Regions from separate parts of the Moritella sp. F3 genome, predicted to be linked through region 2. Evidence: predicted binding sites of a transcription regulator. Region 2 holds the regulator's gene; the other holds the start of a gene.
The links. The regulator LexA, encoded in region 2, represses DNA repair genes until DNA is damaged. The targets are predictions, from matches to a motif close to TACTGTATNNNNATACAGTA.
Positions count from the first base shown of each region.

Region 1: a site for LexA is predicted at 3,247-3,266, ahead of recA (recombinase RecA). Genes of this name have one in related genera too.

Region 1 covers NZ_BLRL01000007.1:62,154-69,032, forward strand. Annotated here, with positions in the region: gene traF (conjugal transfer protein TraF) at 1-578, shown strand, start outside; gene traF (conjugal transfer protein TraF) at 824-1,090, shown strand; gene JFU56_RS13360 (PepSY domain-containing protein) at 1,358-1,996, shown strand; gene recA (recombinase RecA) at 2,158-3,216, opposite strand; gene mutS (DNA mismatch repair protein MutS) at 3,395-5,962, shown strand; gene JFU56_RS13375 (RNA polymerase subunit sigma) at 5,991-6,683, opposite strand.
Region 2 covers NZ_BLRL01000013.1:109,647-120,172, reverse strand. Annotated here, with positions in the region: gene dinF (MATE family efflux transporter DinF) at 1-194, opposite strand, end outside; gene JFU56_RS23245 (methyl-accepting chemotaxis protein) at 282-1,481, opposite strand; gene JFU56_RS18210 (chemotaxis response regulator protein-glutamate methylesterase) at 1,468-2,532, opposite strand; gene JFU56_RS18205 (protein-glutamate O-methyltransferase CheR) at 2,571-3,419, opposite strand; gene JFU56_RS18200 (chemotaxis protein CheW) at 3,412-3,942, opposite strand; gene JFU56_RS18195 (chemotaxis protein CheA) at 3,960-6,017, opposite strand; gene JFU56_RS18190 (response regulator) at 6,020-6,382, opposite strand; gene JFU56_RS18185 (STAS domain-containing protein) at 6,392-6,679, opposite strand; gene lexA (transcriptional repressor LexA) at 6,922-7,545, opposite strand; gene plsB (glycerol-3-phosphate 1-O-acyltransferase PlsB) at 7,743-10,178, shown strand; gene ubiA (4-hydroxybenzoate octaprenyltransferase) at 10,298-10,526, opposite strand, start outside.

The DNA of each region.
Region 1 (6,879 bases), on a different contig from region 2:
TCCTTGATGGCTTAGACAAGCAAAGCCATTTCAACCTTGATGCCGGTGTTGCGATTGATTTTTATGATACTTTCCGAGTAGCTGTCAGTGGTCGTAACATGCTAAAGAAAGATCTAGAAATAGAAACAACAGCCTATAAAGGGATCAACCAAGCCGATGAAAAAATGCTGTTCACACTAGCGCCATTGGTCACAGCGGGTTTTTCACTGCACCATAACTATGCAACATTGACGGCAGAAATGGACTTAAATGATGCCATTGGTTTTGAAAGTAACAGTGAGTCTCGCTATGCTCGCGCAGGTATTGAAGCAAATGTATTTGATTTCTTACAATTACGCGCTGGTATTCGTCATGATTTGAATGATATCCGCGAAGATTTATATACTTTAGGTTTTGGTATTTCACCAATGAACTTAGTCCACATAGACCTTGCAGCAACAGTCAGTAAAAACGGTGCTTATACTGTCTATCAAGACGGTGGATTTAGCGATGGCGGCCTCAATTCAGCAAAGACCACTGGAGACGATGCACCCTACGGTATCGACGGATTTGTATTACAAGTATCGGCTAAATTTTAAATTATTGAGCATGATCACATAATAAAATAACACCACAAAATGCACCCAGATTGATAGTTTTCAATACATTGTATTAATGCATGTTAAAAGCACCTTTTAGAAGGTGCTTTTGTGTTATTTAACTCGCATCAATAACCGTCAAAAAATATATTTACGCTTATCCTCTATAAGTACACAGGTCGATTTAGAGAATGCCGTACTGCATCGAGCCCGCGATAACAATCTCGAACTTGTAAGGATACGCAATGAAGAAACACACACTGTCGACGCTCATTTATCTCACCCTTTCTAGCAGTTATATATCATCACTCCACGCAGCCCAACAGTACTTTCAATCACGCAGTGATGCGATGGGTGGCACGGGTGTCGCATCCGCACACTATCTCAGTGCCCCCTTAATGAATCCTGCGCTACTGGCTCGTTATTCTCAAACGGATGATTTTGGGTTACTACTCCCTGCGATAGGCGCTCAAATTACTGATGATGGTTCGCTCGATTCCGCTATGATTTAAATGAAAACGACAGTAACCAAGTGACATTTGGTATGGGGCTATCACCTTTAAGTGCATTTAATATTGATGTAACGGGTATGATCAGCGAAGACAATACTTATGGAATGGTCGCTCAGACATCTTTCACATTCTAGTGCATCACCAATGCGCCTTATGTAAAAATAAATGTTATTTAATCATAAAAGGCATTGATAATAATGCCCTAAACTGGTCTTTTTATTATTAAACCGTAAAATAGCGGCAACGACTCTTTCTTTAATAGACCGAATGAATATTTACATACTACACCGCTACCTTGGCTATTTATTAATATTACCAGTGGTTTTATGGGCGCTTACTGGTGCCTTTTTTTTAGTTAAACCCGGCTATAAAAATGCCTATGAACAATTACAAATAATCAGTTACCCACTCGATTCGACCTTACCGCTGTCGCCGCTGGTTGAGTGGCAAGCTATCGCGATTAATCGCAGCATTTTAGGCAGTCACTATCGGGTTAAAGTAGCTAATAAATGGCTACACATTAATCCTTTAGATAACCAAACGCTGTCAGAGCCAAGCTCACAAAGCATCATCAATTTATTACAAGATGCGATAAAGCATAATCCAGCACGCTATGGCTCAGTATTAAGCTATCAAGATGGGGTCGCAGTGACGAATACGAAGGTAAAGCTGATGTTTGACTGGTCACGGCTAAGCCTGCGCCAACAAGGTGCGGACAGTCGATTCTTCAACACTATGTATGATATTCACTATCTACGCTGGACGGGTAATAAGGTATTTGATCAGTGGTTTGGCTATATCGGCTTGGGATTATTGGCATTAATGGCGTTGACGGGGGTGGTCATGGTCAAAAAATCGATGCGGAAAGTCGATGCAGAAGTCGATATGAAGCGCCCTAAACAATGACCTAACTAATACCTAGGCTAATAACCTAAATAAAAAATAACAAAAAGGCTAGTATTCGCATACTAGCCTTTTTCATTAATCATATTTGTGTCATCTACACTCGCCGATTAAAACTAACCGTTAGCTATTACCCATGATAGGCAGTGTAAATTGACAGCAAATTAAAATTCGTTTTCAGTTTCAGGTGTATTAACAGTTGCTACTTCTTCCTCTTTATTACCAAGCAGATTATCACGGATCAAACCATCGATTTCAGCGGCAATAGCAGGATTGTCGATAAGGAATTGCGTTGATTTCGCTTTACCTTGACCGATTTTCTCACCTTTGTATGAGTACCAGGCGCCGGCTTTTTCAATTAGTTTTTCTTTAACGCCTAGGTCAATTAATTCACCGTTACGGTTAAAACCTTTACCGTATAGGATTTGGAATTCAGCTTGTCTAAACGGTGCTGCAATTTTGTTTTTCACAACTTTAACACGTGTTTCATTACCCGTGATCTCGTCGCCGTCTTTCACTGAACCAATACGACGGATATCTAAACGTACTGACGCGTAGAATTTAAGTGCGTTACCGCCCGTTGTTGTTTCTGGTGAACCAAACATTACACCAATCTTCATACGGATTTGGTTAATGAAGATACACATAGTGTTAGTCGTTTTTAAGTTACCCGTTAGTTTACGCATAGCTTGCGATAACATACGTGCTTGCAGACCCATGTGGCTATCGCCCATGTCGCCTTCGATTTCAGCTTTTGGTGTTAGTGCCGCTACAGAATCGATTACGATAATATCAACAGCGCCAGAGCGTGCTAACATGTCACAAATTTCTAATGCTTGCTCACCAGTATCTGGTTGCGATACTAATAATTCATTAATATCAACGCCTAACTTACCAGCATAGATAGGATCTAGTGCATGCTCAGCATCGATAAAGGCACAGATTTTACCATCACGCTGTGCAGATGCGATAACTTCTAATGTTAACGTCGTTTTACCACTTGATTCAGGACCGTAGATCTCTACGATACGTCCCATCGGCAAACCACCAGCACCCAATGCGATATCAAGAGAAAGTGAACCAGTAGAAACTGTTTCCACATCCATGGTACGGTTATCACCTAGCTTCATGATCGAACCTTTACCAAATTGCTTTTCAATTTGTCCAAGTGCAGCAGCTAAGGCTTTTTCTTTATTCGCGTCCATTTTATTCCCCTGAGGCATAATCGAGTATTTAATTTTATAGCCTAAGTATACTGTTCGTTCATACAGTATCAAGCAATAAAATAATATTTTTTTAAAAATAATTCATAGCGCATATTTATCTATAAGAAAATACAGTCGCCACCATGCTTTAGCATTGTTATTATAGCTACAATTATTTTTTCAGAACCGAGCCGCTATGCAACCTGACTTTCTTGCACCTAAAGACTTACCTAATCACACGCCTATGATGCAGCAATTTTTTAAGTTAAAAGCTGAGCAACCCGATATCTTATTGTTTTATCGTATGGGTGACTTTTACGAGTTATTTTATGATGATGCTAAAAAGGCCTCGCAGCTTTTAGGTATCTCTTTAACCAAGCGTGGTAAGTCAAATGGTAACCCTATCCCAATGGCGGGTATTCCTTATCATTCATTGGAAGGCTACCTAGCAAAGCTAGTACGTAGTGGCGAATCGGTTGCTATCTGTGAGCAAATTGGCGACCCAGCGACCTCAAAAGGCCCAGTTGAACGCAAAGTAGTCCGTATTGTGACACCAGGCACCGTCAGTGATGAAGCCTTATTAACCGAGCGTAATGATAATCTACTCGCCGCACTATTTCATGACGGTAGTACCTTTGGTTATGCGACTCTTGATATGGGCAGTGGTCGTTTCCTGATTAACCAGTTTAACTCTGAAGAAACCTTACTGGCAGAACTACAGCGAACGGAGCCTGCTGAGTTGTTGTATTGTGAGTCGTTTGAATCTGTTCAACATATTAAACATCTTAAAGGTCTACGTCGTCGTCCTGAATGGGAGTTTGATTTACAAACTGGCCGCAACGTTTTATGCCAACAGTTTGGCACGAAAGATTTGGTTGGTTTTGGTGTTGAAAATTCACCTGTCGCATTATGTGCAGCAGGCTGCTTAATGCAGTATGTCAAAGAAACCCAGCGCACCGCATTGCCGCATATCCGAGCCATCAAGCTTGAACAAACCGAGCAGATGGTCGTCATGGATGCTGCGACACGTCGTAATTTAGAACTGACGCAAAACTTATCTGGCGGCACTGATAATACCCTAGCAGAAATACTTGATCATACTTCAACCCCGATGGGTAGTCGCCTACTAAAACGCTGGTTACATCAACCAGTCCGCGATAGTTTGGTATTAGAACAACGCCAATCGAGCATTCAATCGTTATTGGATGTTGGCGCATTAAACAGCATCCAACCCGTGCTACGTACTATTGGTGATATCGAGCGTATCATTGCCCGTTTATCACTGCGATCTGCTCGTCCACGCGATTTGGTACGTTTACGTAATGCATTCCAGCAATTGCCAGAACTGCAAACTTTGCTTGCGGAGCACACAGCAGAACACTTAATTTCATTGCAACAACTCGCTGGTGAATTTAGTGAGCTTGAAACGTTATTAAGCTTTGCGGTTATCGACAACCCTCCGGTATTAATTCGAGATGGTGGCGTGATTGCCCCTGGTTATAATAAAGAACTCGATGAATGGCGTGAACTAAGCCAAGGCGCGACTGATTACTTACACGCGTTAGAAGAACGTGAAAAACAGCAGACCGGTATTCCGACTTTAAAAGTGGGTTATAACCGCGTACACGGTTATTTCATCGAAGTGAGCCGCCTGCAATCAGATCAGGTACCAGTACATTATATCCGCCGTCAAACGCTGAAAAATACTGAACGCTATATTATCCCTGAGCTGAAAGAACACGAAGACAAAGTGCTAAGCAGCCAAGGTAAATCACTGGCGTTAGAAAAGCAGCTATACGAACAACTATTAGATAAGTTATTACCCTACATTCCGGCATTACAAGACAGTGCTGCGGCATTATCTGAACTCGATGTATTGTGTAACTTTGCTGAACGCGCAGAAACTTTAAACTACTGTCGTCCAACCATTAGCGTGAAACCGGGTATCGATATTACTAATGGTCGCCACCCTGTCGTTGAGCAAGTGATGACCGAACCGTTTATTGCCAATCCGGTACAGCTCAACCCTGAACGTCGTATGTTAATCATTACGGGTCCAAACATGGGTGGTAAATCAACATATATGCGTCAAACCGCATTAATCACATTGATGGCGCACATCGGTAGCTTTGTCCCTGCAGAACAAGTGACGACATCGTTAATCGATCGTATCTTCACGCGTATTGGTGCGTCAGATGATTTGGCATCTGGTCGTTCAACCTTCATGGTCGAAATGACGGAAACCGCGAACATCTTGCATAATGCCACGGCGAACAGCCTGGTATTGATGGATGAAATTGGTCGTGGTACAAGTACCTACGATGGTTTATCACTTGCTTGGGCTTGTGCTGAGTATCTAACGAATAAGATCCAAGCCTACACGCTATTTGCTACCCACTATTTTGAATTAACGACGTTAACAGAACAGCATCCGAGTCTCGTCAATGTGCATTTAGATGCGGTTGAACACGGCGACTCGATTGTGTTTATGCACGCCGTACAAGATGGTGCTGCAGATCGCAGCTATGGCTTACAAGTTGCAGCGCTCGCTGGCGTACCAAAAACAGTTATCCATGCCGCTAAAGTTAAATTACATGAGTTAGAGCTTAATGCACAACATCCCGTCGCTGCAGGTGAACGCCCACAAGTTGAAATGCAACCAGCGGCACATCCGGTGATTGATGACTTGAGTGCATTGAACGTTGATAACTTGACGCCGCGTGAAGCATTAGAGATGTTATATCGTTTAAAAGAACAACTTTAATTAAGCATTTCTACTTAACCATTAATGCTTAACCACTTGTACTTAAAGTAAAAAGTTCACGGTAAATTAAAAAGCCTAAATTATCGAGATCATGTAAAATGGTTGCTTGGTGATTTGGGCTTTCTGTTACGTAGCTAACCACCCTTTCTAACGCCTGGCGTTGAGTCGAGTAAATGCCAGCTATCACCCGATATTTAATCAGTTTACCTGCATTAGATACGCCCATACTGTCAATATGTGCCACGACAATATACTCAGGTACAGACATTAATTGATAAGCTTGCTTCAACCACTCGCTTAATTGTTCAAGATCTCGGCCTAGCGCTCTAAATTTACTGTTCACCTGACCATTTTCCAATCCGAGTTGATATGCTTGCGTATAACTAAAACAATCTTGCTCGGTAACGATGCGGTGCATCGCATGACTCATCTGCCAAGAGACATCGCCAAAACCATTCATCTTAAGTCGCGTTGACAACTGTGGTGTATCAATTTTTCGCTCGCCAAAGGCCATATTAAAAGACGCATAAAGAACCGATTCTTTTTCTACCTTAGATCCAGATAACCCGTGTATGACGGTGGGCAGTAAAATGAATTTAGCATCATCTGCAATCACAGGAATATCACTGTTAATAAATAACCGCTGTGTAGAACAAGACGAGACGAATAACACACAAGACAAAGTGAATAACAATCGAAGTAAAAAACGAGTTGATAGCATAACCTTCCTTAAACAATCCATGTTTGCAGAGGGTTATTAAGATACTAGAAATGTATGAATAGTATGACTGGTTTTAATAAAATAAGAATAAAGACTGATTGAAGTGCTAACGATTAAGACTAGGTAGCATCTTAATGAGTGACGACTCAGTATCTTAACAAGCAATCACTCCTGCACACCACATCTATTTAACCGA
Region 2 (10,526 bases):
TTACACATAGAAACAATGAACATAACCACCGCAGATCCAAGCGCCACACCACCTAAGTACCAAGCTTGCTCAAGATGACCAATAACAATACTATCAACGAGTCCCAATAGCGGAATACTGATATTTGATAAGATCATTGGCAGCGCCAATGCGAGGATATTTCGATGTACCGAGGTGGGAATAGATAACCACATAGACTATGTTCAACTTTATAGAGGGTAGTAAAAGATGCCTGAGTCTATCTAACTTCAATTATGAAACAAAGTATTAGCCCGGATAAATCAAAACAATTCAATTTCTCCTTCATCCATCGTGCCAGTGCTAATAGTCTTATTTTGCCCTTGCAGTGATTGCTGCTTTAACTGCTCAGCAGCGGCTCTCAGTTTGTGAATAAAAGTATCTTGTTCGACATGTTCCTCTATCGACAACAATTCACTACACGCGAGTAATACTTGTTTCACATTCTCTGCTTGTAGCACATTATGTTCGGACAACTGGCTGATAATATCCTCAACTTGTAGACTGCGAACCGAATCATTAACACAGGCTTTAGTATCTACCGACAAACTCATGAGGTGATCCAGGTTCACTTCTAAGTTTTGCTCTAACTGCGCAAATTTCACTAACTCTTGATGTAACCGTGCTTGGGTTTGTGATGATTTTTCCGCATTATCTTTAGCTAATGATTCAACCATATGTTTGGCTTCATCGAACGTTGCCATCGCTTGTGTTACCTGACCTCTTATTTCATCATTAAATTTATTCGAAGTATCCGATAATAATCGTACTTCTTGCGCGACCACAGCAAATCCACGTCCCATTTCTCCAGCTCGTGCCGCTTCAATCGCTGCATTCAATGAAAGTAGGTTAGTTTGACTGGCTATTTTTTTGGCGTTATCAACCAACTCATTAATATTGAGCATCTGACGTTCCATAACTGCGATCTTATTCACAGCATCATTACTTTGCGTCGTAATTTCCATCATTAGATCAGAACAATTATTTAAAAATTGATGCGTTGATTTAATAAATATTTTTAAATCGATGGCATCTGGATCGCTACACTCTTCCCCAGTCAAGGCCAGTGCTTTATCTTTAGAAATGCTCAGTAATACTTTATGTAAAGATGTCGACTGCTCTGCAGACATACGTAACAATTGATAAAAAGTACTGTTTAATGTGGTAAATGACTCGCTATTAATATGCTGAGTTTTCGCTAAATCACTCTTTAATTCATCAATATGGGGCGGAATCTCTTGTTGTAACATATCCACCAACATGGCTTTGGTATCCCTCGACGTACTCTTATCAGTGCGACTTTCAACTTGCTGCACTAACGGTTTACTGGCTGCATAAAACACCGTGATTAATACCAATATGAGTGTCACTACAATCGCAGCGGAAGCAAGCCATTGCTGTAGCACCAACATCACTAATAGTGGCAATAATGTAACGCCTTGGTATAAATTAAATCGAGTCATGAGCCGTCCTTTTCACTTTCGCTATTTTTCTCTCTACCAATGTCGCTAGCGTCGGTGCAATTTTTGATAAACTTAATATATCCATCGCAGCCCCCAACCTAACCGCGGCACCCGGCATTCCCCAGACAACGGATGAAGCCTCATCTTGCGCAATTGTTAAAGCACCCGCGTCACGCATCGCTAATAACCCTTCTGCACCATCTTTACCCATGCCAGTCAACATGACACCTATCGCTTTATCACCATAGACTTTAGCGACCGAACCAAGTAACACATCAACAGATGGCTTGTGGCGATTTACCGCCGGACCATCAAATAATTGGCAAGTATAACGGCGTCCCGAACGCTGCACTTTTAAATGGCAATCACCTGGGGCTATGTATACATGATCCTGCTGTATGACCTCTTCACTCGTTACTTCAATCACAGTTAAACGGCAATGTTCGTTGAGGCGCTTTGCAAATGCACCACTAAAATGTTTAGGTATATGTTGGGCAACAACAATAGGCGGAAAAGGCGGGACTAGCGGAGTTAATAACTCCCTTAAGGCTTCGGTTCCCCCCGTGGATGCACCAATAGCAATTAATCTATCTTCTTGCACTGCTTGGCTGGTCAATAACGTGGGGATAGGCTCTCGCATAACACGTAAATTTGCACAGCTGGCTAATTTAACTTTGGTACAAAGTTCATCACCAAAAAGTCCCAATGATTGAGTACTCTTATCCGTCGGTTTAGCAATAAAATCAAACGCACCTAACTCCAGTGCTTTTAATGTCACTGGCGCACCTTGCGATGTCAGTGTTGATACCATGACAACAGGCATGGGACGTAATCGCATTAAATTATCTAAAAAAGCCAAACCATTCATACCCGGCATTTCAACATCAAGCGTTAATACATCTGGGTGTAATTGTTTTATTTTGTCACGCGCATCAAAAGGGTCAATCGCACTACCCACGACATCAATATCTGAATCTAAGCTGAGTAGTGTGGTTAGTATTTTGCGCATTAATGCAGAGTCGTCGACAACAAGTACTTTTATTTTCTGCATAAACGGGTCCTTATAGCACCATCAACATGGTGGCAGATTTAGCGTTGATAAATAGTTTGACCGACTAACTTAAATTTAGTGTTCGAACTTTGTAGGCTTTCAGAGTGTCCAAGAAAAAGATAACCACCTGGTTTTAACTTTGAGTAAAATCGTTGTATCAATTTCCGCTTGGTTTCATTATCAAAATAAATTAAAACATTACGACAGAAAATCGCATCAAATAGGCCACTCATCGGCCATGGAGATAATAAATTCAATTGTTTGAAGGCTATCAACTGTTTAATTTCATCATCCATTCCATAGCGATGTTGATGCTCCATATCAGCGCAATATTGCGAGCGATAATGCAGCGGAACCCCCATCAAATCATCATACCTTCCCTGATGTGCCCGCCATAAAACCTCACTATCTAAATCAGTCGCTAATATTTTAACGTCCCAATCAGGAAGTTGTCCCTGAACACTCATTGCAATTGAATAAGGTTCTTGACCTGTCGAGCACCCTGCAGACCATATGCGTAATCGTTTGTCTTGGTTATGATGTTTAAAATTAGCTAATGCCACCTTTTTTAAAAAATCAAAGTGATACTCTTCACGAAAAAAGGCGGTTAAATTAGTGGTAATAGCATTGATAAACGCACTCAATTCACCAGCGTAACTATCTTGTAATAACTGACAATAAGCAGTAAATCCATTTAATTTAAGGTGGCGTATCCTTTTCATCACTCGGCCATAAAGCATATCGCGTTTAGATTCATTGATGACAATGCCTGATTCTCGAAAAGCCAATTGCGAGAGATAGTTAAATTCCGCATCCTGCATAATCAGGTTAACAGCTCCACACTCGTGAATAGCACCACCCAATAGTGGTGTAGAGAGGCTAACCATTGGCAACCATCGCTGGCTGTGTATTATGTACGCTCAGGTTTTCAATATTTTTAAATTGTTCTAAATCTAACAATAAACTAGAGCTTAATAACACCACCATTTTATCTTTGATTGATACCAAACCACGAATGACACTAGGGCCATTATCTGAGCCTAATTGTGGCGGCAAGTTAATATCGCAATGTGCAATGGTATGGACATCAGAAACCGCATCAACAACAAGTCCCATCACTTTAGATTTAGCATCAACTAATACTTTCACGACAATAACCACGGTTATCGCACTGTATTCAATGTTTTTTAGACCAAACTTCTGTCGTAAATCAACGATCGGTACAATCGTTCCACGTAGATTAATCACACCTTTAACATACGCAGGCATATTGGGTATTTCTGTACATGATTCCCAACCTCGGATCTCTTGTACGTCTAATATTTCGACGCCGTACTCTTCCTCTGCCATTATAAATGTCAAAAACTGTGTCGATTGTTCGTCTGTATCGGTCAGCGTATTATTATCCATATATATTCACTCCTATCTTAAGCAGCAACGTGTGCACGCAGACCTGCTTGTTGGTACTTATCGCGCTCAGTTGTCACGCGTTTGATAATATCTCCAATATCTAAAATTAATGCGACCGTGCCATTGCCTAAAATAGTCGCGCCGGAAACACAACTTACTTTCATAAAGTTATCTTCGAGGTTTTTTATAACGACCTGCTGCTGCGCCGCTAAATCATCGACTAATAGGCCATATTTATTATTGCCACTTTCAACAACCACTAATAAGCCATCAGTAATATGCTCAAGGCTCGAATCATGATTCAGTACTTGATAAAGGCGAATAATAGGAATGAATTCATCACGCAGTTTAAATACCTCGGTATCATCGGCCAACTTGGTGACCATACCTGTTTTTAACTGCAAGGATTCAATAATTGACATGATAGGTAAGATATAAGTTTTACTGCCAATTTTTACCAACTGACCATCCATAATAGAAAGCGTTAAAGGTAAGCGAATTGAAAAACAACTGCCTATACCCGTTGTAGATTCAATCTTAATGCCGCCACCGAGTGATTCAATATTACGTTTCACAACATCCATACCAACACCACGGCCAGAGATGTCACTTACCTCCTCGACAGTTGAAAAGCCGGGTGCAAAAATAAGTTCATCAATCTGATTATCACTGTAAGTTAAGTCCTTATTAACAATGCCTTTCTCAATCGCCTTTGCGTGGATCTTCGTGCGGTTTAACCCACGGCCATCATCACGGATCTCAACAATGATCTCACCACCTTGATGAAAAGCGGTTATATCAAGGTAAGCGACGTCACTTTTACCCGCTAACTTTCGCTCTGCAATCGTTTCAATACCATGGTCCAAAGCATTACGAACCAGGTGTACAATTGGATCGGAGAGTTTCTCAAGCATAATTTTATCCAGCTCAGTTTCCTCTCCATGCATTCTCAGTAATACATTTTTACCGAGTTGTTCACTTAAATCTCTGACCATTCTTGGTATACGATTAAAAGCAAATTGGATTGGTAGCATCCTAATTTTCATCACACTGTCTTGCATTTCTCGAGTATGTTGCGATAACTGATCAAGACCTTTTTTTAATGCCGGTAATCTTTCAGCTGAAAAGTTTTGCCCAAGCTCACCTAACATGGCTTGTGTGATCACCAGTTCACCAACCATATTGATTAACGCATCCACTTTATCGATTGATACCCGGATTGAATTTGTTTCTGCCGATTTAGGCGCAGCAATATTTTTCGTAACAGCTGCAGAGGCTGGTGATTCACTTAATTTATCACTCACTATTACTATTTTATTGTCTGCTGATTCATCTGACGCAGTAGAGCGATTGATCGTTATCGTAGAGTCATCTTCCACCCATTCAAATGCTTCTTTTATTTGCGCCTCACTCACCGAACTGACTAACTCAAGTTCCCAACTTACATAGATATCCTCAGGTTCTACATTTTTCCATGTCGGAATATTTTTACATTGAGGTGTTACTTTAAGCTCTCCCATCTCAGCTAATTCCGCAAAAATTAATCGCGGTTCATTACCTTGTTTTAAAATATCCTGACCGGGAATAAAGTGGATTAACCAAGTATTATCATCGTATTCATTAAACGCTGATGGATTTCCTTTAATAACAAAATCATCCTCAACCGCTAATGTGTTTTGATTCGTATCAAGCTGTAAAAATTGGTTATATTGTTGCTTGAGGCTTTCGGCCGCCTCTGGGATTGATTGCGAGTCTTCCGCTAACAGTTGGATCCAGGCACTTAAACAATCTTTTGTTTGTAAAAAAAGATTAATGTGTCCATCAATAAGCGTTATTTTTTCTGCACGTAAATCATCAAGCAGTGTTTCAGCAACGTGCGTGAATTCGGTTAATTGATTAAAACCGAATGTACCAGCGCCCCCCTTAATCGAATGCGCGACCCGAAAAATGGTATTAATAACTTCACTATCAACGTTACCCGGAGTGAGCTTGAGTAACTCGGATTCCATTACCTCCAAGCCTTCTCGGCATTCTTCAATAAACACTTGTTGAAACTGCTTAAGATCGATATCCATGCTCACCTCAATACTTTTTGTACGGTAGCAATGAGTTTTTCTGGGTTAAAAGGTTTTACGATCCAGCCAGTTGCGCCAGCAGATTTACCGGCCATTTTTTTATCCGCACCAGATTCTGTGGTTAACATCAGAATCGGCGTAAATTTATAAGCACTTTCATTACGTAATTGACTAATTAAGCTAATACCATCCATACGTGGCATATTAATATCTGAAATAATAAGATCGAAATGGCCAGTCTTGGCTTTGGCTAAGCCATCAACCCCATCGACGGCCGAGTCGACCTGATAACCTGCTTGTTTTAAAGTGAATAAGACCATTTCACGAATGGATACCGAATCATCTACAGCTAATATTCGTTTCATTAGAGTGCCTCACATTGATGCGTAATTAAAATCCGTTTCAAATCCTAACGCTTTTACCACCGTCATAAATTTATCCGACGGAGATAAAAACACCAGTGTCGTATTATGTAATGCTAAGTGTTGAGCATAAGCATAAAAAAGTTGGCAAGATGCACTGTCTATATGCGTGATGTAACGTGCATCGAAAAGTTGAGGTTCGGTATTAATAGGCAACGAATCAAGCGTGGCTTTAAGGCTCGAGATCGCGGAGATATCGATCTTTTCACCGAGTTCCATGGTGATGGGGGCTTGTTCCATAAATTAATCCTGTATTTACACAAACGTATTAAAAAATAAATTATTAATATAACTCGTGTTGAGTATAGGAAAGGATTTTATAAATAAGTGGACGATAGAGAGAACTGTGATGTGAAGACAACATTTAAAGTCGTTTACAAGATGAGAGAACAAGAATAGACGGCGGAAAATACAAAATAAAAAGATAGATAGTCATAAGATTATTAACTATCTATCCTCAAAACAACCAAGGTAAAGCGTGATTACATCCAATCAGTATTACGAATAATACCCACAGCAACACCTTCAATATCAAAGCTTTGGAAGTTTAAATCAACACGTATCGTGCTCATTTCATCATTTTCAGGATGCAGTAAAATTTCACAGCCTTGTTGTTCAAAACGTTTCACGGTTACTTCATCGTCAACGCGTGCCACAACAACTTGGCCTTTACTGATGTTTTTAGTTTTATGTACCGCTAATAAATCGCCATCCATAATACCAATGTTGCGCATACTCTCGCCGCGAACACGCAATAAAAAATCAGCGTTTGGCGTGAACATTGATGGGTCAACATTATAATGCGCCTCAATATGTTCTTGCGCTAAAATTGGCTCACCAGCGGCAACCTGACCGATCAAAGGTAATCCACTCTCATTACTGGCTTCTTCAGCATTAACCAACAAACGAATACCGCGAGAGGTACCCGCTAAAATTTCAATGTGGCCTTTTCGGGCTAATGCTTTTAAATGTTCTTCGGCAGCATTCGGCGAACGAAAACCAAGTTCCTTCGCAATCTCAGCTCGGGTTGGCGGCATGCCGGTATTTTTAATATGCTGCTTAACTAATTCAAATACTTCTGCTTGTCTTTGTGTCAATGCTTTCATTATGAACCCTAACTGGTTTTATATACAGTTTCTTGTAATTATATACAGTATAATCAAGTTTGCAATATAAGCAGTCGGTATATCAAAATAATAATGAATTAACCGCTTGCTGGTGCTTAAACACAGATTTATAGCCACGTATCTGATATTATTGGAGTAAGCACTCTCGCACTTTAAATAACAGAATGATAACCATTATGCAACAAACACCGTCAATGTTAAGTCGAAGTTTCGTTAACGGCTTAGTTAAATCTCAGTACGTACCAGATAACCCAGTTGATGCGTTAAAGTTAGATTTAACGCGTCCTATTGTTTATGCTTTGAAAACTAAATCGATGACGGATCTCGTCGCATTACAACGCGCCTGTAAAGAACTAGGCCTGCCCGATCCGCTCACACCAATCAAAGTTAACGGTGTAATTATTCCTAGCCACGTTTGCTTAGATAATCCAGCCCCACTGTTTGGCAAGACCAAAAATACCGACGTATTTTTTGATGAATTCCAACAATTATTACGTTTACACAAAGATGATAAAGTCCTCGACATTCAATTGATGCCAGTAGCATTATTTTGGGGCCGTGCACCAGGAAAAGAAGGCCAAGTGCCACTGCTATCATTAGCTAACAGTATTTCACCAAGCCGCTTGCGCAAAACGTTAATCGTCGGACTGAACCGTAAAGACAACTTAGTTCGCTTTAATAATCCTGTGTCACTGCGTTTCATGGCTGATCAACACGGTAGTGACGAGAAACTCGCACAAAAATTAATTCGTGTTGCGAAGATCCATTTTAGTCGTCAAAAGTTAGCGGCGTCGGGTCCTAAACTACCAAATCGTTACCAATTGTTTGAACAACTATTACGTAATCCAGAAGTAAAAAAAGCGATTCAAGTTGAGATAGCGGAACATAACATTTCAGCACAAAAAGCTGAAAAACGCGCCAACGATTATATCGATGAAATTGCCAGTGACTTCTCGTATAAACTCGTCAAAAACACCAGTAATTTCATGAGCTGGTTATGGAATAAAATATACAGCGGTATCAAAGTAAACAATGCCGAACAAGTGCGTAAACTTGCAGCCGATGGCCATGAAATTGTATTCATGCCTTGTCATCGTAGCCACATGGATTACTTACTTATTTCTTATGTGATTTATAATGAAGGTTTGATTCCACCGCACATTGCTGCCGGTATTAATCTTAACTTCTTCCCTGCTGGGCCTATGTTCCGCCGTGGTGGTGCATTCTTCTTGCGTCGTACATTTAAAGGCAACAAACTTTACGCGACCATTTTTAGAGAGTACTTAAGTTTGCTATTCTCGAAAGGTTATTCGGTTGAATTCTTTACCGAAGGTGGGCGTAGCCGTACAGGACGTTTATTACCACCGAAAACAGGTATGCTTAACATGACGCTACAAGCGATGTTAAGAGAGCAAAACCGACCAATCACCTTAGTGCCTGTATATCTAGGCTACGATCATGTGATGGAAGTAAGCACCTATGTAAAAGAATTGTCTGGTGCCAATAAGAAAAAAGAAAGTATGTTCCAGGTATTTGGTATCGCTAAAAAATTGAAAAATTACGGCCAAGCATTTGTAAACTTTGGTGAACCAATCAACCTGAATCAATATTTAAATAAACACGTTGAAAACTGGCGCGATGACATGAATATGCCTGTCGAAGAGCAACCGCAATGGTTACAGCAAACCACTCGTGATCTTGCCAATAAAGTCATGGTAAATATCAATAGTGCAGCCGCGGTGAACTCATTAACTATCTGTGCACTCATTTTACACGCTGCACCACATAAGGCCTTAAGCCGAGAAATTTTAGTACAGCAAATTGATAGCTACCTAAAACTATTACGCAATAACCCTTATAGTGAATTCAGTACCTTGCCAGAAAATAGTGCAGAAGAAATTCTAGATCAAGCAATATCACTGAAAAAATTCACCGTACGTGAAGATAGCTTAGGACAAATGCTATCTATGTCATACGAGCAAGCCGTATTATTAACTTTCTATCGTAATAATATTCTACACTTGTTTGCGCTACCGTCTTTAATTGCGGCGATCGTGGCAGATACACCGACAACGACAGTCGAAGATATTAACGCTAAAGTTTGTCAACTTTACCCGCTAATTCAAGCTGAACTATTCTTGAAGTACTCAAAAGATGAGTTAAGTGATTGCATTAATAACACGTTAACTGAAATGCAAGAACAAGGATTGATTAACAATGACAATGATATCGTCACTCCGGTGAACGAACGCCTCATGTCATTGAAGCTACTTGCTGCCAGCATCCAAGAAACATTACAGCGCTATGCAATCGTACTAACAGTATTAGAGCATGACCAAGTAATTGAACGGACTCACCTTGAAGATCGTAGTCAGTTGATTGCCGAGCGTCTATCGTCACTCAATGGTGTGAGCGCGCCAGAGTTCTTTGATAAGAAAGTACTGACCATCTTTATTGATAAGCTGCAAGAACTGCATTACTTATCCGATACAGGTACCGCGAAAGCAGATAAGATCAGTCTGTTAGCTAACACTGTTAGAAATTTAACGACGTTAGAAGTAAAACAAACGATCTCAGATGTAATGCTCAGTCAGCAATCTAACAACGCCTAGCATTAATGCCGAAGACCTTTGATTTATATAATCAGCAACGGCCTGATATTTGATATTGAAGATAATAAAAAAGGAGCCTCGGCTCCTTTTTTATTATTCTGTGTATCGTCAACCTTTACCTATAAATAACTTAAAACCAAGCTTATAAAGATAACCATACCCACATAATTATTATGTAAAAAAGCTTTAAAACAAGAAGCTCTATCGCGCTCAACAATCAAGGTTTGTTGATAGACAAACAATCCGGCCACGATAGTCAAACCAATAAAGTACACGCTTGGCAATACCAGTAACCAACCTAACATACCAAGACATAACAGCGATGATAGCTGTAACAGTCCCACAATC